3 regions of the Streptomyces caeni genome follow, and region 2 is predicted to be linked to each of the others. Evidence: riboswitches for the same ligand, from Rfam matches in the RefSeq annotation. Region 2 holds a riboswitch; each other region holds the start of a gene.
The links. A riboswitch is a leader RNA that binds a small molecule or an ion and turns the genes downstream of it on or off. The one in region 2 is predicted to bind cyclic di-AMP.

Region 1: another riboswitch for cyclic di-AMP. It lies ahead of ACFSL4_RS26155 (C40 family peptidase); the one in region 2 lies ahead of ACFSL4_RS32050 (M23 family metallopeptidase).
Region 3: another riboswitch for cyclic di-AMP. It lies ahead of ACFSL4_RS23125 (transglycosylase SLT domain-containing protein); the one in region 2 lies ahead of ACFSL4_RS32050 (M23 family metallopeptidase).

What each region holds. Positions count from the first base shown of each region.
Region 1 covers NZ_JBHUDX010000080.1:12,541-19,687, reverse strand. The annotation lists gene ACFSL4_RS26160 (tellurite resistance/C4-dicarboxylate transporter family protein) at 1-461, opposite strand, end outside; gene ACFSL4_RS26155 (C40 family peptidase) at 569-1,738, opposite strand; cyclic di-AMP (ydaO/yuaA leader) riboswitch at 1,747-1,917, opposite strand; gene pcrA (DNA helicase PcrA) at 2,360-4,855, shown strand; gene ACFSL4_RS26145 (M23 family metallopeptidase) at 4,928-6,577, opposite strand; gene ACFSL4_RS26140 (esterase/lipase family protein) at 6,824-7,147, opposite strand, start outside.
Region 2 covers NZ_JBHUDX010000100.1:14,248-21,394, reverse strand. The annotation lists gene ACFSL4_RS32075 (helix-turn-helix domain-containing protein) at 1-117, shown strand, start outside; gene ACFSL4_RS32070 (GTP cyclohydrolase II) at 630-1,313, opposite strand; gene ACFSL4_RS32065 (MarR family winged helix-turn-helix transcriptional regulator) at 1,439-1,981, opposite strand; gene ACFSL4_RS32060 (dihydrofolate reductase family protein) at 2,093-3,241, shown strand; tRNA gene ACFSL4_RS32055 (tRNA-Met) at 3,414-3,487, shown strand; cyclic di-AMP (ydaO/yuaA leader) riboswitch at 3,985-4,141, shown strand; gene ACFSL4_RS32050 (M23 family metallopeptidase) at 4,152-5,186, shown strand; gene ACFSL4_RS32045 (PrsW family intramembrane metalloprotease) at 5,376-6,728, opposite strand; gene trmB (tRNA (guanosine(46)-N7)-methyltransferase TrmB) at 6,792-7,147, opposite strand, start outside.
Region 3 covers NZ_JBHUDX010000066.1:25,966-33,112, reverse strand. The annotation lists gene ACFSL4_RS23140 (carboxylate--amine ligase) at 1-22, shown strand, start outside; gene ACFSL4_RS23135 (NAD(P)-binding domain-containing protein) at 83-1,285, shown strand; gene ACFSL4_RS23130 (HAD family hydrolase) at 1,351-2,172, shown strand; gene ACFSL4_RS23125 (transglycosylase SLT domain-containing protein) at 2,156-2,653, opposite strand; cyclic di-AMP (ydaO/yuaA leader) riboswitch at 2,656-2,826, opposite strand; partial or broken gene ACFSL4_RS23120 (CocE/NonD family hydrolase) at 3,240-4,783, opposite strand; gene ACFSL4_RS23115 (polyprenyl synthetase family protein) at 5,081-6,091, shown strand; gene ACFSL4_RS23110 (DUF3455 domain-containing protein) at 6,150-6,665, shown strand; gene ACFSL4_RS23105 (LolA family protein) at 6,965-7,147, shown strand, end outside.

The DNA.
Region 1 (7,147 bases), on a different contig from region 2:
ACCGCCGCGGCGATCACCGCCGCGAGCGCCGAGATCCCCTGCGTCGCCACGCACCCGAGGAACACCACCCCGGGCCGGTGCCGCTCCCCCCGCCGCAGGACCGGGTACACCAGGCCCGCCCACAGCGCGACGGCGAGCGCGAGGAGCGCCCCGGCGAGCCGCTGCGCGCCCAGGAGGGACACCCGCGCCCCCAGCACGGTGGTCGCCGCGACCGGGGTGAGCGCGGTCGGGGAGCCCGCCCGGGCCGGCTCCCACGGCCCGCGCAGCCACAGCAGGCGCACGGCGGCGTCGGCGACGAGCCCCAGCCAGGCGGAGCACGCCAGGGCCAGGACGATACGGGAGAGGACCTCGTACCCGGTCAGATGCAGCCCGACCGACAGGATGCCGGTCGCCAGCACGGCGGCACCGGTGGCGGGCGGACGCCGCACCCACCGGGTGCGGAGCGCGGAGGTGCCTGACATGCGCCCGATGCTAGGCACGTACACGGGGGTCGGGTACGGGGCACGCGCGCGGGGAGGCGGAAAACAACCCCACGCGCGCGTGCCGGACGGCATCGGCGGCCACGGCCTCAGGCCGGCCGCACCACACTGTGGATGATCGACGCGCCGTCGTAGTAGATCGACTCCTCGCGCACGTACGCACCGGGCTTGGGGGCGTGGATCATCATGCCGTTGCCGATGTAGATGCCGACGTGGCTGATGTCGTCGTAGAAGAAGATCAGATCACCGGGCCTGGCATCGGCGAGCGAGACGGTCGTACCCGCGTTGACCTGGTCGTAGGTGGTGCGCGGAAGTGTCACCCCGGCGGCCTTCCAGGCGGCCTGGGTCAGGCCCGAGCAGTCGTAGGAGTCGGGCCCGGTCGCACCCCACACATACGGCTTGCCGATCTGTGCGCGGGCGAAGTCGAGCGCCTTGGCCGCCTTCGTCGCGTAGGTGTCCGTGGACGTGGACCCGGAGTCCGTGGACGTGGAAGAGGACCCGGAGGTGCCGGTCGTGGTGCCCGAGGACGACTGCTGCCGGGCGGCCTGCTGCGCCGCCTGCTGCCGCGCCAGCTCCTCCGCCTGACGCTGGGCCTCCTCCTGCTTCTTCTTCTCGATCGCGGCGAGCCGCGCCTTCTCCTCCGCGGTCAGGTCGGACAGCAGCTGCCGCGCGGTGGCGAGCTTCTTCTGGACGTCCGCCTTGGTCGCTCTGAGCTTCTGCTGCGACTCGGTGAGCGTCTGCAGGCTCTTGGCGGCCTCCCGCCGCTTCTGCATCGTCGCGGACTGCTCGGTGACGTACTGGTCGACCGCGTCCTTCTGGCGGCTGGTCAGCCGGTCCATCAGCTGGGTCTGGTCGAAGTAGTCCTGAGGCGAGTCGGCCAGCAGGAAGGTGGCCGTGTCGGGGGCCGCGGCCCCGGTGCGGTACTGCGCCGCGGCGAACGAACCCAGTTCGTCCCGCGCCTCGTTGAGCCTCTGGGTGCGTTCGGCGACGTCGTCGAGGAGTGTGTCGACGCGCTTGCGCTGCTTGGCGGTCTTCTCCTTGGCCGCGTTGTACTCGTCGGTGGCGGACTCGGCCTGGTGGTAGAGCTCGTCGACCTTCTTCTCGACCTCCTCGAGGCTCGGTCTGCCGTCCGTGGAGGGTGCGGCGTTCGCCGTCTGGGAGAGCAGGGCCACGGAGGTGAGGGCCGCCGTCGCGAGGGCGGGAGTCCGTATGCCTGCGATGCGCGTGCCTGAGGGGCGCGCCTTGCGGTGCGGCGCCATGGGAGGCGACTCCTTCCGTACACCGCCTACCGGGTTAGCTGTCGGGTTCGGGCGGGTGGCTTTGGAAGGTGTGCCCTACGGCCGTCCCCCCGAAAGGCGGTTGGCCGATTCACCCCAAGGTCGGTTGGGTCCCCGGCTCCGGCTGCCCACGGGCACACCGGACTCGGCGGGGGCCGCGCGGCCCGGCGACCTTCGCCGGTGGGGGGCGAGCGGCCCGCCCGGAACCGTAGCCAACTGGTGCGGCCCGTGTGAAGGTTGATGTGCGATATGCCCGATACATTTTCGTGACCTTGACCATGGGTGTGGCTCACCGCGGTCAATGGGGAGGGGTCTGCGGTATGTTGGCCGCCTTTCCCCCGGAGTCGGGGCAAGTGGTGCCCCGTGCCCGGTTCCCGGGCGTCGCTCGCGGCCGGGGCGGGAGACGGACGGACTCCGGCGGGACGTCGCCTCCTGTGATGTGACGGGTTCGCAGCGTGATACCCGTCGGGGTGGGGGTCGCGGAAGATCCCCGTACCCGTACCCGTACCCGTACCCGTACCCGTACCCGGATCAGGCTCCGGCGGGACGGACTTCTCGGGGCGGCAACCGGTTGTCGGTGGGGCGGCCTAGACTCGGAGAGCGATGAGCAGCCTCTTTGACGACAGCTTCCTGGCGGACCTCAAGGGCACCCCGGCCCACGAGGAGGAGCCACCGCCGCCCGACGACGATCACGGAGCGGAGCCGGTTCCGGACGATCTGTTCGGTGGACGGTTCGACGTGCCGCCGGACCGCGACCCCTACTACCGCAACGGCGCGCACCGCCCCGCCCTCGACCCGCAGGCGCTGCTGGAGGGGCTGAACGAGAACCAGCGCGCGGCCGTCGTGCACGCCGGCTCCCCCCTGCTCATCGTGGCCGGCGCCGGCTCCGGCAAGACCCGTGTGCTCACGCACCGCATCGCGTATCTGCTGGCCCAGCGGGGCGTGCACCCCGGCCAGATCCTCGCGATCACCTTCACCAACAAGGCCGCGGGCGAGATGAAGGAGCGCGTCGAGCAACTCGTCGGCCCGCGGGCGAACGCGATGTGGGTGATGACCTTCCACAGCGCCTGCGTGCGCATCCTGCGGCGGGAGAGCAAGAAGCTCGGCTTCACGTCCTCCTTCTCGATCTACGACGCCGCGGACAGCAAGCGGCTGATGGCGCTCGTCTGCCGTGACCTGGACCTCGATCCCAAGCGCTTCCCGCCCAAGTCCTTCAGCGCCAAGATCTCCAACCTGAAGAACGAGCTGATCGACGATGAGGACTTCGCCGCCCAGGCCGCCGACGGCTTCGAGAAGACCCTTGCCCAGGCGTACGCGCTGTACCAGTCGCGACTGCGCGAAGCCAACGCGCTCGACTTCGACGACCTGATCATGACGACGGTCAACCTGCTCCGCGCGTTCCCGGACGTCGCCGAGCACTACCGCCGCCGCTTCCGCCACGTGCTCGTCGACGAGTACCAGGACACGAACCACGCCCAGTACGCCCTGGTGCGCGAGCTGGTCGGTCCCGCGGGCGGCGGCCGGCCCGAGGACGTGCCGCCGGGCGAGGACGACCTGCGCCCCGCCGAACTGTGCGTCGTCGGCGACGCCGACCAGTCGATCTACGCCTTCCGCGGCGCGACCATCCGCAACATCCTCCAGTTCGAGGAGGACTACCCGGACGCCACGACGATCCTCCTGGAGCAGAACTACCGCTCCACCCAGACGATCCTCAGCGCCGCCAACGCGGTCATCGAGCGCAACGAGTCCCGCCGCCCCAAGAACCTGTGGACCAACGCGGGCGCGGGCGCGCGGATCACCGGCTATGTGGCCGACACCGAGCACGACGAGGCGCAGTTCGTCGCCGACGAGATCGACCGCCTCACCGACCGGGGCGAGGCGAAGGCGGGCGACGTCGCCGTCTTCTACCGTACGAACGCCCAGTCCCGCGTCTTCGAAGAGGTCTTCATCCGCGTCGGACTGCCCTACAAGGTCGTCGGCGGCGTCCGCTTCTACGAGCGCAAGGAGGTCCGGGACGTCCTGGCGTACCTGCGGGTGCTGGCGAACCCGGAGGACTCCGTGCCGCTGCGGCGGATCCTGAACGTGCCGAAGCGAGGGATCGGCGAGCGCGCCGAAGCGATGATCGACGCCCTGGCCCAGCGGGAGAAGGTCAGCTTTCCGCAGGCGCTGCGCCGCGTCGACGAGGCGTACGGCATGGCCGCGCGCTCGACGAACGCGGTCAAGCGGTTCAACGCGCTGATGGAGGACCTGCGGACGATCGTGGAGTCGGGCGCGGGACCGGCCACGGTCCTGGAGGCTGTCCTCGAACGCACCGGCTACCTGGCGGAGTTGCAGGCATCGACCGATCCCCAGGACGAGACCCGCATCGAGAACCTTCAGGAACTCGCCGCCGTGGCGCTTGAGTTCGAGCAGGAGCGCGGGGAAAGCGAGTCGGGCACGCTGCCCGACTTCCTGGAGAAGGTCGCCCTGGTCGCCGACTCCGACCAGATCCCCGACGACGAGGAGGAGGGGGGCGGCGTCATCACGCTGATGACCCTCCACACCGCCAAGGGCCTCGAATTCCCGGTGGTCTTCCTGACCGGCATGGAGGACGGCGTCTTCCCGCACATGCGCGCGCTCGGCCAGACCAAGGAACTGGAGGAGGAGCGGCGCCTGGCGTACGTCGGCATCACCCGCGCGCGGGAGCGGCTGTACCTCACGAGGTCGGCCCTGCGCAGCGCCTGGGGTCAGCCCTCGTACAACCCGCCCTCGCGTTTCCTGGAGGAGATCCCGGACCAGCACGTGGAGTGGAAGCGGACGAGCGCCCCCTCCGCCCCGGTGCCGGCGGGGCCGCTCTCCGGTGTGGCGGCGTCGCTGTCGTCGACCCGGTCACGGTCCTCGGCCGTGGGCGCGGCCGGCTTCGCCACCCGACGGGGAGGCGCGACGGAGAAGCCCGTGATCTCCCTGACGGTCGGCGACCGCGTCACGCACGACCAGTTCGGCCTGGGCACGGTGGTCGGGGTGAAGGGCACGGGGTCGAACGCGGAGGCGACGATCGACTTCGGCGACACGAAGCCGAAGCGGCTTCTGCTGCGGTATGCGCCGGTGGAGAAGCTGTAGTTCGCGGTACTGCTCGGTGCCGGGCCGGGCGGGCCGTCGGTGGGGCCCGGCGGCAGGCCCGCCGATCATCCGTCAGGTCGGGTCCAGCCCGTGGCTGCGCAGCCAGGGAAGCGGGTCTATCGCGGCGCCTCCGCCCGGCCGTACCTCGAAGTGCAGGTGCGGCCCGGTCGAGTTGCCGGAGTTGCCGGAGTACGCGATGGGCTGGCCGGCCTTGACGACGGTGCCCGATGAGACCCGGTAGCTGGAGAGATGGCAGTACCACGTCTCCGTGCCGTCCTTCGCGGTCACGATCATCATGTTCCCGTAGGCGCTGTTCCACTGGGTGCGGACCGTGCCGTCGGTGGCGGCCATCACGGTGGTGCCGTACGAGACCGGGAAGTCGATGCCGGTGTGCACGGACATCCAGTTGACGCCGGCCTGGCCGAAGTAGGCGCTGAGCCCCTTCTGCAGGACCGGCAGCGCGAACTTCGGACGCAGCCGCTCCTTGCGGGCCGCCTCTTCAGCCGCCTTCTTCTTCTCGGCCGCCTGCTGGGCCTTGAGGTCGATACGCTCCTGCGTGCGACTCGCCCGGTCCGCGAAGTCGTGCGCGCCCGCGGAGAGGCCCTCGAGCTGGGAGTCCAGCTTGTTGTTGGCGGCGGACGGTTTCACCGCCGTCGTGTCGGACGCGCTCGCCGTGGTCTCCTTGCCGTCGTCCCCGCCCAAGTCGACGGTCGCGGCAGCGATTCCGGCGACCCCCATCACGCACATCGAGGGCACCGCGACCGTCAGCAGCGCGGAACGCTTCGCCGGGCTGCGGCGCCGGGAACGGTTCGCGGTCCGGGAGGCGGAGCGCGGGGCCGGGACGAAGGCGACCTCTTCCTGGTCGTCGAGCAGGAGGGGCGCCTCGGCGGGCGTCTCGTGGTCGGGCCCCGACACCTCGTCCGAAGCGGCGACGTGCTCGTACGGGCACTGCTCGAAGGAGTCGAAGGACTCGAAGGAGTCGAAGGACTCGGGGGCGTCCTGCTCGAAGGTCGCCGTCGCGGTGGCCGCGGCCTGCCGGTCCTGAGTCTCCTGCTGCTCGGCGGTGCCGGCCGAGTTCCACTGCGTGGCGTCGTAGGCGCCCGTGTCGAATGCCTGCGTGCCCCACTCCCACTGCTGGGTCTGCTCCGGCCACCGGCCGGCCTCGGTCCATGCCTGCGCGTCCCACTGGCCGGTGGCGTCGGGGGCCGCGGCCTGCGCCGGGACGCCCGCGAACTGCTGGTAGCCGGCCGCCCAGGCGGTCGTGTCATGGGATCCGGTGTCGTACGGGGCGTGGTGCTGGGCGGTGTACGGGTCGCAGGTCACCGTCTGGTGGCTGCCCGTGCCGAGGGTGGCGTGACCGCCGGTGGACCACTGGGTGGCGTCGTACGCGCCGGTCGAGCCGCCGCCCGGGAGATCGCCGAAGAGGGGGTCGGTCACGAAAGCAGCCGTCGGGGCAGCGGTGCCGAACGCGCTCGCAGAGGGGTCGGCGTAGGTCGTGAACTCACCGTAGTGGCCGTCCTGGAGACCGTGCGACGCGTAGTGTGTCGAGGCGGCATCGGAGGCCGGAGCCGGGGGGCTTGCGGTCCCCGACGGGTGACGGTCGTTCACCAACTTCTCTTTCGCCTCGACAACAGGGGCTGGCAGAGCAGTGCGGCGACTGTACCCGGCGGTACGCGGGCGCGACAATCTTCGGCAGGTTTCCCGTCGGCAGGAAACGGGCATTCGGCCGTGTTTCGGCGGCCCCCGGCGCGACCTTGGCTCTTTGTTCGATGAATGTTCGAGGGCGTGCGGACGTCCGGGAGATGCCGGGAGGCGTCGGGTGGGGTTGGCGGCGGCCATTCGGCGGGCGCTCTCGGTGGATCCCCTTGAGGGAGCCCTTCTACGGAGCCCTTCCGCTGACCCCTTCGGCTGCCTTTCCGGTTGCGTCGCGCCGCCTGCCCGGTGGGCGGCGCGACGCAACCGCGGACGTCAAGCCACGGTCAGGGCCTCGGCGGTGGCTCCCGGCTGTTCGAGGTCGAGCGCCTGCCGTATCCCGGCGGCGACCGCCGGGTGCACCAGCAGGGCGAGGTGGCCGATGCCGCTCACCCGCACGTTCTGTGTCAGGAGGTCCGGGTGCTCGACGCAGGCCGACTCCAGCGGGTCCATCAGGGGATCCAGGTCGCTCCAGAAGCTCACGATGTGGGTGCGGCAGCCGGGGGCCGGGCGGCGCAGCTCCTCGATCACGGGGGAACCCGGGCGCATCTGGCGGACGATCGGATGAGCGTTCGCGAGCGGCGCGACACGGGTGCCGGA
Region 2 (7,147 bases):
GGCCAGCCGTCCGAGGTGGCCGAGTACCTGAAGGCGTTCGAGCAGCTGCGAGCCCTGGCCGTGTACGGCGCGGAGGCGCGCGCCCTGATCGTGAAGGCCATCGACGCGCTGCGCTGATTGGGGGCGGCGCAACGCGGCTGCCCGACGGCCGGCTGCCGCAGCGCCGCTTCCGAACCTGCCCCGGGCCGAACGCCTCGTTGGCGCAGTCGACGCCGGGATGTCGAGGATTTCCGGCAGTTCGGGGCGCAGGCTGCGGTGCGGGCGCGGGCGCGAGGTCCTCGGGGTCTTGCGGGCGAAGGCGGTGGAGCGGGCCATGCCGTGGACGTGGATGAAGGTACGGCGGAAGCCTCCGTTGCAGACCGTGTTGCCGCCCTCGCGCACCGCCTGCTGTACGAAGTCGCCGGGAAGGAGGTCGAAGCGCATGCGGGGGCTGGGCCCCAACGCGGTGGCGTAGCGGTGGACGACGCCGTTGCCCGCCTCCGGCTCGGTGCTCTGGTGCAGGCTCAGCGGCTTGCTCGGCGTATGCCCTGTGACCAGGGGGTGAGAGCCGGTTCGGGAGGCCGGCGAGAGGAGTGGCCGTGGCGCGGACCGCGTGGACGCGCTCGCTCGCCCACGGGGCCGGCCGGGTCCTAACCGGCCGTCAGCTTCGTGAGCGGCAGCGTGTGCTGCGTGTGGATCACCTTCGCGCGCAGGTAGCGGACGTTGTGCGCGGTGGTGAAGACGCCCGTGGGGACGCGGTCGGTGACCGTGAGGCCCAGGGCGCGGAGCTGGGCCGCCTTGTCGGGGTTGTTGGAGAGCAGGTCCAGGGCGTCGATGCCGAGGGCGCGGAGCATCTGTCCGGCGGCCGTGTAGTCGCGGGCGTCCTCGGGCAGGCCGAGCGCGGTGTTCGCCTCGTAGGTGTCCAGGCCCCGGTCCTGGAGGGCGTAGGCGTCGAGTTTGTTGTAGAGGCCGATGCTGCGGCCCTCCTGGCGGAGGTAGAGCAGCACGCCGCCGTGCTCGGCGATGCGCTCGACCGCCTCGCGCAGCTGGGGTCCGCAGTCGCAGCGTGCCGAGCCGAAGATGTCGCCGGTCAGGCACTCGGAGTGCAGGCGTACCAGCGGCGGCCTGCCCTCGGGTGCGCCGAGGACCATGGCCACGTGCTCCTGACCGTCGGCGAGGCCGTGGAAGGTGACCAGGTCTCCGGTGACCGTGTAGCCGTCGCCGAAGCGGAACGGGACGGTCACGCGGGTGCGGACCGTGGCGGTGGGGAGGCCGGTCGAGTGGCTGCTGTCGGCTGCGGCATCGGATGCCGCCGCGTCGCCGGGCTCGCGCATGTCTGTCACCCTTCTCCGGCCGCCGGGTCGCGGTTCCGGTATGCGCTTCCGCTGCGTCGGATGCGCCGTTGTGCTTCAGATTTGAAGCACAAGCATGGTCGGAGACAGTAACCCTGCTTTAAAGTTCAAGCAATTGATTTGGGGGGACTTTGTGGGAGTTGCGCCCTCGACGAACGCCGGCGCCAGGGCGGCGCGCCGCATGGCGAGTGCCCCTCGTCTCCCTGGAGCACCTCCGTGATCCGGTCGCAGATGGCCTCCAACTGGGCCACCTGCTCCGGCGACAGGTGGTCGAAGACGGCCGCGCGGACCGTGTCGACATGACCCGGCGCCGCACGCTCCAGCAGTGCCCTCCCCGCGTCCGTCAGGACCGCGATGCTGCCCCGCCGGTCGGTCGGGCAGCCCTCCCGGCGGACCGTGCCGTCCCGATCCAGGCGGGTGACGGCGTACGTCAGCCGGCTGCGGGTGATCTTCAGGCTCTCGGCGAGGTCGGTCATCCGCATCCGGTGGCCGGGCGCGTCGGAGAGGTTGGCCAGGACGGAGTAGTACAGGTGGGGCATGCCGGCCTCCTGCTGGAGGTGCCGGTCGATCGCGTCCTCCAGGAGCCACGACGCGGCGAGGTACGAGCGCCAGGCGCGCTGTTCCTCGCGGGTGAGCCAGCGGGTCGTCATGACCGCAGTCTAGTTATTGTTTAAAAGTTGAACCAAGCGTGCACGCCGAGGCGCATCGGATCAGACTGCTGTGTCCCGGCGCAGCGAATCCCGACCACTGGAGCGCACCTCATGGCCCACCCCTACGTCCTGTTGTCCGCCGCCGTCTCCCTCGACGGCTTCCTGGACGACACCGGGCCCGAGCGGCTCCTGCTGTCCGGGCCGGAGGACTTCGACCGGGTCGACGAGGTCCGGGCGGGCAGCGACGCCATCCTCGTCGGCGCGGGCACCGTGCGCACCGACAACCCGCGGCTGCTGGTCAACTCCGCGCGGCGGCGCGCGGCCCGGGTCGCCGCGGGGCTGCCGGAGTACCCGCTGAAGGTCACCGTCAGCGTGTCCGGGGACCTCGACCCGGAGGCCCTCTTCTGGCACACCGGCGGGGCGAAGACCGTCTACTCGACCGACAAGGGCGCCGAGCGGCTGCGCGGGCGGCTGCCGGCCGGCGTGGAAGTGGTGGCGCTCGGGCCGGACATGCAGTGGCGGGATGTGCTCGGCCACCTCGGGGACGTCAAGGGCGTGCGGCGGCTGATGGTCGAGGGCGGCGGGCAGGTGCACACTCAGCTGCTGCGGCAGGGGCTCGCGGACGAACTGCAGCTCGCGGTCGCGCCGCTGTTCGTGGGGGAGGCCGGCGCGCCGCGGATGTTCGGGCCGGGAGCCTATCCCCCGGGGCGGATGCGGCTGGTCGAGGCACGGGTGGTCGGTGACGTGGTCCTGATGCGCTACGTGCCCACGGCACCCGGGACCGGGCGGCTGGCCTTTGCCGCGGACCGGCGGTGGCTGGAGGCCGCCTGTGAGCTGGCGGCGCAGTGCCCGCCGTCCCGGACGGCCTTCAGTGTGGGCGCGGTGATCGTCGCGGCCGACGGCACGGAACTGGCACGGGCGCACTCCCGGGAGGGCGGCGACGCCGTGGTCCACGCGGAGGAGGCGGCGCTGGCCAAGCTCGACCCGGCGGACCCCCGGCTGGCCGCCGCCACGGTCTACAGCAGCCTGGAGCCGTGCGCCCGCCGCGCCTCCCGGCCCGCGCCGTGCGCCCGGCTGATCATCGACGCCGGGGTGCGACGGGTGGTCACCGCCTGGCGTGAACCGGACACCTTCGTGGCGTCCGCGGACGGGAACGCGCTGCTGGCTGCACAGGGGGTGGACGTGGTGGTGCTGCCGGAGTACGAGGACCTGGCGAAGGCCCCCAACGCCCATCTGCTGCCCCCGGCCACCCGCACGTGACGCCCGGGGACCACATCCCCACCCCCACCTCCGCCACGGCCGCCATGGCCGACGCGGCGCCGCGCCGGGGCCGCGCCGGGGCCGTGGGCGGCCGGAAAACGCTGGTGAAGGGCCCTGCGCGGAAAACCCGTGTGCCTCCTGCGGCGCGCATGGCGTACACTGATCTCACCGACGCGGGGTGGAGCAGCTCGGTAGCTCGCTGGGCTCATAACCCAGAGGTCGCAGGTTCAAATCCTGTCCCCGCTACTGATGGCCGAGGGCCGGAGTCCGAAAGGGCTCCGGCCCTCGGCGTGTGCCGTGGCCCGCCGCGGCCCCTCCCCGCCGCCGCCCCGGTCATACGCCGGCCGGCCCACAGAGGTCGTCCCGCCGGCCGCGTCCGCACCGGCCCGGGCGCCCTGCTGGCCGCCGTCACCGAGGACGTCGCCCGCCGTGCCGGCGGCCGTGCCACGGACGACATGGCCCTGCTGCCCTGCTGCCCTGCTGGCCGTGCGCCGGCCCGACCGGCCCTCGGCGTCGTCACGCCATGTGAACGAATGACGCCCCTGCGCATAACAACTGACACACCATCAATAACCGTGAGGCGGCCGAGGCGTGGTCAAGTCGCCCTATTTGGCCCGTTCCTGGCGTGAAAGTCCAGGTCAAAAGCATCAGTGATCTGGTGGAACGGCTTGGAATCCGGGCCCCGCGTCTATTAACGTTCGATAACGCAGCGCGGTCGTCCCAGCCGTCACAAGAGGCGGCTCCGTGCGCGTGTGCCGAATCCCGCAAGGGAGCCGGGGAACCACCACCTTGGGGTGAATCGGGCGGAAGCCGCCGTGGCAGCACGGCCGGTGACGCCCGTAGGAGACCTTCCTGCTCCGAACCCGTCAGCTAACCCGGTAGGCCAGTAGGAAGGAAGGAGTGCGCCCACGTGGCGTCCAACGGGCCTGCCCAGAGCACCTCGTTCGCTCCGAACGGCACTCAGACGTTCGGCTTCGCACCCCGTACCGACGAGGGCCCGTGGGAGGAGTGGAACCCCACCGAGGAGGCCCTCCGTCCCGTACGCGGCCGGCATCGCGTCACCAAGCAGCGCGGGGGCGGGCTCGCGCGCAGCTCCACCGTTCTCGGCGTCGGTGTGATGGCCGCCGTCGGCGCGGGCGGCATGGCCACCGCGCAGACCGGCAAGCCCCCGGTGTCGATATCCATGCCGGACCTGTCCTCGGTCGCGGACTCGGCCAAGGCGCTCCTCGGCGAGGACTCCGACGCCCCCAAGGGCTCCGCCACCGCCCTCAGCTCCGTCGGCCTGACCACCGCCGACGCCGCCGCGGGCAAGGCGGACGCGGGCGAGGCGCTGCGCGCCCGGATCCTGCAGCAGGCCGAGTCCCAGCAGGACCGGGTCGACAGCGCGGCCGCACAGGCCGCGGAGGACGCCGCCGCGAAGAAGGCCGCCGAGGCCGCCGCCAAGGCGCAGGACGCCGCGGAGGCCAAGGCCGCGGCCGAGAAGCAGCAGGCGATCGAGGAGGCCAAGAAGAAGGCCGAGGCCGCGCGCCTGGCCGAGCTCGCCAAGCAGTACGCGCTGCCGACCTCCTCGTACACCCTGACCTCCCGCTTCGGCGACGCCGGTTCCATGTGGTCCTCCGGCTACCACACCGGACTCGACTTCGCCGCGCCGACGGGCACGCTCATCAAGGCGGTCCACAGCGGCACCATCACCGAGGCGGGCTGGGCCGGTTCCTACGGGTACCGCACCATCCTCACCCTCGACGACGGCACCGAGCTGTGGTTCTGCCACCAGTCCTCGATCAGCGTCAGCGTGGGGCAGAAGGTGGCCACCGGTGACGTCATCGGCCGCGTGGGCGCGACCGGCAACGTGACCGGGCCGCACCTGCACCTGGAGGTGCACCCCGGCGGCGGCGACGCCATCGACCCGCTGGCGTGGCTGCGCAGCAAGGGCCTCAACCCCTGACGTCCCCTGAGGCACCGGGTCCGGGCCGTTCCCGGGCCCGAGGCGCCGCTCCCCTGACCCCGGCAGCCCTGGCGACACCCCCCCGACGGCAGGGCTGCCGGTCGTACCGACGCCGACGGACGAGGAGGCGGCGAAGCCGACGGCGGCGTCCGCGTGACCGTGCGGGGCGCGGCCGAGTGGGCCCGGCCCCTACCGGCGATACGGGTTGTACCCGGGATACGGCGCGGCCGGCCCGTGCTGTGGCACCCCGTACAGCGGCACTCCGTGCGGCGGCGCATACCCGTGGCCGTGCCACACCGGCGGCGCCATCGCGGGTGCCACCGGCGCCGTGACCCGCGCCGCGTACTCCAGTGCCGGCCGTGCCACCGCCCGACGCGCCCACAGCGCGCAGAGCAACTCCCGCTCCCGCACGATGAAATCGGCACCCGCCCGCCCCCGGCGCCCCCGGTGGCGCAGGAACGCCACCGACGTCGCGAACGCCTCGTACTCCGCGACCGAGCGCGCCGCCTCCTTCCCGAAGTGGTGGCCCGCGTACTCCCGGGCCAGCCGCCGCGCCCGCAGGGAACCGAGGACGAACGGCTCCACCGGTCCCAGCCATCCCGCGACCGCGTACGCGGGCAGCTCCTCCCGCACGGTCCTCAGCTCGCGCTGCCGGGTCCAGATCACCAGCCAGGTCAGCAGCCCGAACGCGGGTGCCATGAAGGCCGCGTAGACCGCGAAGAACCCGTACTCGCCGAACTTCGCCGACCCGTTCCACATGGCGTGCATGCCCATGGCGAGCAGCAGCCCGCCCAGCGGCGCCAGCAGCCGGCGTACGCGCTGGCGCTCCGCCGAGAGCGCGGTGATCCCGAAGCCGATGCCCGTGAGCACGGTGAACAGCGGGTGCGCGAACGGCGACATCACCACGCGCACGAAGAAGGTGGCGGCCGTGACGGAGGCGAGCCCTCGCCCCCCGCTCATCTGGTCGGTCCCGAAGGCCGTGCCCAGATAGAGGATGTTCTCGGTGAAGGCGAAACCGGTCGCGGTGACCCCCGCTATCACCACCCCGTCGACGATCCCGGTGAAGTCCCGTCTGCGGAAGAGGAAGACGAGCAGCACGGCCGCCGCCTTCGCGGACTCCTCGACGAACGGCGCTATGACCGTCGCGCCGAGCGTGTCGGCGCCGTTCGGATCGGCGGTCGTGGTCGCTATCCACCGCGTCGCGAAACTGTTCGCGACGATCGCTATGAGCGCGGCCGCGCACGCGCCCCACGCGAAGGCGAAGACCAGGTTCCGCCAGGGACCGGGCTCGACCCGGTCCAGCCAGCGGAAGGCCGCCACCAGCAGCGGCACGGGCAGGACGGCCAGGGCGAGCCCGACGAGGAAGCCCTCGGTGCCGGTCTGCTGCCGCACGAGGGCGAGGATCACGAGCCCGGACAGCGCGAGGAGGGTGATCAGCGCCCCGTACCGCACCCACCGCCTCTGCCACCAGTGCGGGTGCCGGAGCACGCCCCCGTCCACGGGACCGTCGGGGTACGTCGGGTACGGGGGAAGGGTGGCCACGGCATCGACCCTAACGAGACAGGGGCGCCGCCCGCGACGGTGCCCGGTGGACCCGCGGGGCGCTCAGCCGCCGGCGGCCGGCTGGTCTCGGTGCTGCACGCGCCGGAACAACAGATCGTTCACCACATGACCCTTGTCCAGTCCCTGGCCCTCGAAACGGGTCAGCGGCCGGAACGCGGGCCGTGCCGCACAGCCGCCGCCCGGCTGGGTGTTCTCGAACTCCGGGTGGGCGGTGAGCACCTGGAGCATCTGCTCGGCGTACGGCTCCCAGTCCGTGGCGCAGTGCACCAGCGCGCCCGGCTTCAGACGGGTGGCGGCGAGCGTGAGGAACTCCGGCTGGATGAGCCGCCGCTTGTGGTGGCGCTTCTTGGGCCAGGGGTCGGGGAAGTAGACGCGCAGCCCGTCGAGGGAGTGCGGTG
Region 3 (7,147 bases), on a different contig from region 2:
GCCCGGCCCCGCCACGACGTAGGCACGACGCAGGCACGAAGCAGGCACGAAGCAGGCACGTAGCGTCCTGGGGAGGGACTTCGTGATTCATCCGGTAGCAGTCATCGGTGCCGGGCCGTTCGGCCTGTCCACCGCGGCTCATCTGCGGGCACGGGGCATCCCGGTACGCGTTTTCGGCGAGCCCATGGTGAGCTGGCGCGACCACATGCCCGCGGGCATGCTCCTGAAGTCGACCCCGGCCGCCTCGTCCATCGACACCCCCCAGCGCGGTCACACCCTCGCCGACTACTGCGACGCGGCGGGCGTCCCCCGCCTGGTGACGGACGAGGACATCATCCCGGTGGAGACGTTCATCGGGTACGGGGAGTGGTTCCAGCAGAAGCTGGTGCCCGGACTGGAGCGGGTCCGGGTGGTCTCCGTGGACCGCGGTCAGGGCGGGGGCTTCGAACTCAAGCTGGACTCGGGCGAACTGTTCACCGCGCGGGCCGTCGTCGTGGCGACCGGCCTGTCGGGTCTGGCTCATCTGCCGCCGGAGCTGGCCACCGCGGCGGCGGACGGACCCACGCCGACCGGCCCCCTCTCCCACAGCTCCCAGCACCACGACCTGTCCCGTTTCTCCGGCAGGGACCTGCTGGTCGTCGGTGCGGGCCAGTCGGCGCTGGAGACAGCGGTGCTGGCGGCGGAGGCGGGCGCGCGCGTGCGCGTCGTCTCGCGCGGCCGGGGCCGGGTCGCGTTCGGCGCGCCGCCCTGGAAGCAGCCGAGGCTGCGTCCCGAGTCGCCGTTCGGCCGTGCCTGGTCGCTGTGGGCCCTGAGCTACTACCCGCACCCGTACCGCTTCCTGCCCGCCCGTACCCGCCACTACCTGGTCCGCCGAGTCCTCGGCCCCCTCGGCGCGTGGTGGCTGCGCGACCGCTTCGAGGGCAGGGTGCAGCTACAGGAGATCGCCCGCCTGGTGCGCGCGTCCGCGCCGCACGGCGGCCCGTCCCTGACGGTCCTGACGCACACGGGCCGCACGGTGGAACTGCACGGCGACCATGTGATCGCCGCGACCGGCTACCGCGTGGACATCGCCGCGATGGACTTTCTGGCCCACGAGCTGCGCACGGAACTGGCGGTGAGCCGCGGCACGCCGAAGCTGGGGGCGGGATATGTGTCCTCCGTCCCCGGTCTGTACTTCACGGGCCTTCCGGCGGCGGCCTCGTATGGGCCCGTGATGCGCTTCGTGTGCGGTACGCAGTTCGCGTCGCCGCGGCTGGTGCGGCATCTGGCGGCGGCTCACGGCTGAGTCCTCGCGGTCCTCGTCCGGTTCGGGCCGAGCATGCGGGGGTGTTCCATCCGTATTCTCTGATCATGGCCGCACCCCTCACATATGCACTCATCGCCACCGACCTGGACGGAACCCTGCTGCGTGGTGACGACACGCTCTCCGACCGGTCGAAGGCCGCTCTGGCGCGGGCCGTGGCGTCCGGCGCCCGGCACCTGGTGGTGACGGGGCGTCCGGCGCCCAGGGTGCGGCCGCTGCTCGACGACCTGGGCAGCGAGGGGCTCGCGGTGTGCGGGCAGGGCGCGCAGGTGTACGACGCCGGCGCGGACCGGCTGCTGTTCTCCGTCACCCTGGACCGGGAGTTGGCCGAGACCGCGCTCGGCAAGATCGAGGCCGAGGTGGGGCAGGTCTACGCGGCGGTCGACCAGGACGGGGTGGACGGACTCACGCTCATCGAGCCCGGCTACCGGATGCCGCACCCCACCCTGCCCGCGGTGCGCGTCGAACGGCGCGACGACCTGTGGTGCGAGCCCATCAGCAAGGTGCTGCTGCGCCATCCCACCTTGTCCGACGACGAGTTGGCGGTGGCGGCCCGTGGCGCGATCGGGTCCCTGGCGACGGTCACCATGTCGGGGCCCGGAACCGTCGAACTCCAGCCGTGCGGCATCACCAAGGCGACGGGGCTCGCGCTGGCCGCCGAGCATCTGGGCCTGAGCCCGTCGCGGACCATCGCCTTCGGCGACATGCCCAACGACATCCCCATGTTCGACTGGGCCGCGCACGGCGTCGCCATGGCCAACGCCCACCCCGAACTCAAGGCGGTCGCCGACGAGGTCACCCTGTCCAACGAGGACGACGGCATCGCCGTCGTCCTCGAGAGACTGTTCGGGCTCAGTAGGCGCTGTTGACGTTGTCGATCGAGCCGTACCGGTGGGCCGCGTAGTTGCAGGCGGCCGTGATGTTCGCGACCGGGTCGTAGGGGTCGTACGCCGTGCCGGGCACGTGGTAGGCGCGGAAGGTCGGGTCGATGACCTGCAGGAGGCCCTTGGACGGAATGCCCTTCGTGGCGTTGGAGTCCCAGAGGTTGATGGCCCGCGGGTTGCCCGACGACTCGCGCATCACATTGCGGTAGATCCCCTGGTAGGAACCGGGAATCCCGTGTTTCGCCATGACGGCCAGCGACTGGCGTATCCAGCCGTCGAGGCTGCCGCGGTAGGTCGTGGCCGTCGCCGCTTCGGCGGCGGGTGTGGCGGCCGAGGCACTCGTCGCGCCGACGACGGGAAGGGCGAGCACCGCGGCGGCGGTCGCCGCGACGGCGAGGGTGCGGCGGACGCGGGTGGCCTTGGACCGGTCGTTCCGACGGCGTACGGGCAGGGCGAAAGCGGGCATGTCGTTTTCCTCTCCGGCGCCTGCGAGGTGAGCTGTCGGGTTCGGGCTGGGAGGTGCCCGGCCGTGTCCTCGGTCCCGAGGGCACGGCTTCACCCCAAGCCGTTCCGGCGCGGTGTCCGGCTCGGCGACTTACCTGGGTCCCCCGCTCCTGCCGTCATCGGTGGATGGGCCCTCGAGCGGCGGCAGGATTCGGCGATCCGCTCGGGTCGAGAGGAAGGTATGCGAGGGGAGATGCCCGGAACAAGCAGGAAGTCATCGTCCGGTCGAAATGACCTTGACATTATGCAATGTGGATGTTGATCCGCTTTGAGGTCGGCGGCCAACGCGCCCTTTGTGGAAGGAAAGTTGGCCACATGACCGAAAAGAGTCGCATCGGGGTGGCGTGACCGATTTCACTGGCATCCTCCCCACGCCGAGGAATTCGGTGTTATGGGAAATCGAATGTCAATTCGGGCAAATCGGTCGATGGCTGCCCGCCCGGTGGGAGCTGTTCGCGCCATCGGCGCTCCGAGTGGCGAAGCTCACGGGAAGTGCGGTTCGAATGCCTCCAATTCGGGCATTCCGTCGGAGTGGTGGAGGCGGCCACCGTGCGGGGAATCCTCGTCTCCCATGTCCGGTGGAACACCACCTCGTCCCCGTCCTTGCAGACCACCTCGTCCGAGACGACGAACTCCGTCGCCGTGCAGGCGATCCCGGAGCGCGTCTCCACCCTGGCGTCCCATCCCGTCTCCGGGCGGTGCATCCGGACGGACCGGTCCGAGCGGGCCCGGGCCGTCAACGCGTCCGAGTCCTCGACGGTGTACGTCTCCCGGGCGTCCTCGGTGACCTCGAGACCGTCGGGGTGCACGAGAACACCCTCGCGGCACGGGACGAGTTCGAGGCGCCACTCGCCCTTCGCCACGTCCCGGACCACCAGCCGGGGCGGGCGCGGCCCGTCGGGCACGGCCGGGGAGCTGACGCCCAGCGGCCGGGCGTGCTCCGGTTCCCGAACACGATGGGCGGCCCCGACTGCGCCGTGTGCAGGGGAAGTTCGAGCCGACTGCCGGCCGGGTCCAGGACGAGGCCCGCCTCCGAACCCGGTTGCGGCCACAGCCACGGCCAGTACGCGCAGGACACGGCGAGGCGGATGCGATGGCCGGGTGGGAAGACGTGCCCGACGCAGCCCAGCTCGACCATCACGTCCTCCGTGGCACCCGGGGTCCAGGGACCGTCCGGTCGCGGCCGTGGCGTGCGGACAGGTCCAGTGCGCCGCGGGTGACGAGGGTCGACACCCCGTCGGGTGCCACGTCGCACAGCCGTGCGACCACCTGGCCGCACGGCACCGGGCAGGTCAGCCGCAACCGCACTCGGTCGGCCGGGAGGCGCTCCGGGAGTGCGAGCACGGTGTCCCGGTACGGGTCGTGCCGGCCACCCACCGCGAGCACGGCGGCCCGGAGCGTGCCGGGGGTCGCGGGGTGGGCGCCGTCGCCGTCGAGTCCGTGGGCGCCGTGCCTGCCGACCCGCGCGGGTGCGGGCGGGAGGGCGGAGGGACTCCGGGCGCCTGATCCAGCCGTCGCGCCACACCGTGCCCGCATACCGGGGGTCCGGTGGCCGGGCCGCGAGGGCGAGCATCGCCGCCTCCCGGGCGTGGGCGCCGCCGGTGAGGGCGGAGCCGCCGGGGTGGCCCACGTCGTCGTACGGGTCGTCCGCGGCGCAGACCGCCACGACCGCCTTGAGCGGTTCGGGAGCGAGGGCCGCGATCCGGAGGGCGGCGGAGCCGCCCCGGGAGACGCCGAACATGCCCACGTGCCCGTCGCACCACGGCTGTGCGGCGAGCCGTTCGACGACCTCGACGCCGTCCTGCAGCCCGGTCGCCCCGTCGGCGTCGGCGGGCAGGCCGTCCGAGTTGCCGTACCCGCGGGCGTCCACGCGCACGGAGGCGTAGCCGTGGCCCGCGTAATAGGGGTGGCGCTGGTGGTCGCGGGCGGCGGTCGCGTCGGTGAGACGGCCCGGGAGGTATTCGAGCAGGGCCGGGAAGGCCCCCTCGGTGAGCGGACGCCATGCGCGCGCGTACAGACGGGTGCCGTCCTGGAGCGGGATCCAGAAGTCGTCGTGGGCCGTCTCGTGGGGGAAGGCCGTACGGATGCGCATGTGCCTGACCTCGGAATGCGGAGCGCAGCACAAAAAGGTGCACTTCGGGTATATCGATAAATATGTATTCGTATGGCCCGATCAAGAACTTACCGTTCGTGATCCGATACCGCCCGGCCTGGAACAGCGGGCGCTCGCGGTGATCGAAACCTGACCGGATACGCTGACTTGAGTGATGGCAGCGACAGATCGACAAACGCGATGAGCCGAGTCGACCGGCGACGTCATCGACCCAGTGACCGTCCTTGAGACCGACCGTGTGATCGTCAGCAGACGTCAGCAGACAGGAGACCCCACGTGACCGTCGTCGGGCCGTTCGGGCTGAGCGTGCGGGACCAGGCTCTGGAAGCCGATGTCCAGGCCGGATTGGCCGCTGTCGAGGAAGGGCTGCTCGACGCCACCAAGAGCGAGGTGCCCTTCATCACGCAGGCCGCACAGCATCTCGTGCGCGCGGGCGGGAAGCGGTTCCGGCCGCTGCTCGTGATGCTCGCGGCCCAGTTCGGCGACCCGTACGCGCCAGGGATCGTCCCCTCGGCCGTGGTCGTCGAACTGACCCACCTCGCCACCCTCTACCACGACGACGTGATGGACGAGGCCGAGGTGCGGCGCGGGGTGGACAGCGCGAACACCCGCTGGGGCAACTCGGTCGCCGTCCTCACCGGTGACTTCCTGTTCGCGCGGGCCTCGCACATCCTGGCCGACCTCGGCCCGGAGGCCGTCCGCATCCAGGCGGAGGCGTTCGAGCGGCTGGTCACGGGCCAGATCCTGGAGACGGCGGGACCACGGGACGGCCGCGACCCCGTGGAGCACTACCTGGACGTGCTGAGCGGCAAGACGGGCTCGCTGGTGGCCGTGGCGTGCCGCTTCGGGGCGATGATGTCGGGCGCCGACGAGACCGTCGTGGATGTGCTCACGCAGTACGGCGAGCGGCTGGGCGTGGCGTTCCAGCTCGCCGACGACGTCCTGGACATCGCGTCGGACTCGCACGAGTCCGGAAAGACCCCGGGGACCGACCTGCGCGAGGGCATCGCCACCCTGCCCGTCCTGCGCCTGCGCGAGCGTGCGGAGCGCCTGGGGCTGCCCGAGGACGCCGCCCTGTGCGAGCTCCTGGACTCGGACCTCACGGACGACGCCCGGCACGCCGAGGCGCTCTCCCGCCTGCGCGTCCACCCGGCGCTGGAGCAGGCCCGCCGCGACACGATCCGCTACGCGGAGGACGCGCGCGCGGCCCTCGCGCCGCTGCCCGAGTGCGGCGCTAAGGCGGCCCTGACGGAAATGTGCGACGCGGTGGTGCACCGGGCCGGCTGAGACCGGCCGGCGGGCCACCCGGCGCCGCCGGGAATATGACCTGGATTACTTCTCCGGAGTGAATCCGGCGTCGGATGCCTTCCGTACCCCTGCCCGAAAGCCGGCACAGGGGTGCCGGCTGCGGAACGGGGCGGCCACCGCGACACCGTCTCGGTGGCCGTCACCCGGCGCCGCACCGGACGGCCCACCGCGCTCCACCTCCACGAGGGCCCGAAGGCGTCGACGGCGGCGTGCGGACCGACTTCACCCGGCTTCCGGACAAGGGCGCACGGGGCCATACCGCCGTCGGCAGCGTGAAGGTCGAGGACGCCATCCCGGCACGCCGCAGCGGGTCACCCCCGACGGCAGCGACGTCACCGGCACGGTCCTGGCCAGGACTCCGAACGGCGACACGGACATCCCCGAGCTCGACCTGAAGGCCATCCGGCCCGTCGGGCGCCACGGCCTGCTCGCGGACACCGCCGAGATCCTGCGCCTGAACACGGTCGGCGGTGTCGCCCCGGCCGGCTCCTGCACGCCCGGCACGATCGCCGGTGACCCCTACCGGGCGGACTGCGTCTTCGTGCGGTGCTGAACCAGGAGTTCGCGCACCCGGGAGACTCAGGAGCCCCCGAAAGTCCCCTGGGCGGCGCCCCCTGACGACCCCTACGGGTCGGTCGAGGCTCCGCCCCGCCATGTCATACCCCAGCAGTACGCCGAGTTGGGCCCGCGGTCTGACGCTTCCCCGCAGCCGTTTTGGTCAGATTGAGGCAGTGGCCTTCCCGGGGAGACCCCCGGGGCCCCACCTGACAGGAGTTCGGGTGACAATGGCGGCACAGGGGTGGACGAGTGCACTGACGGTAGGCCGCCGCCGACGACGGAGGTAAGGCAGACATGGCACCGTACGAATCCGACGACAACGCACCCGCCGGGGAGGCGGATGACGTACGCGACGGGCGGCGCAAGGCCGCGCGGTACGTCGTCCCGGTCGCGGTGGTGGGGGTGGCGGCGGCGACCATCGGGCTTGTCCCGGCGTTCGCCGGATCCGGCGACCCCGACCTGCCGAAGATCAGCGCG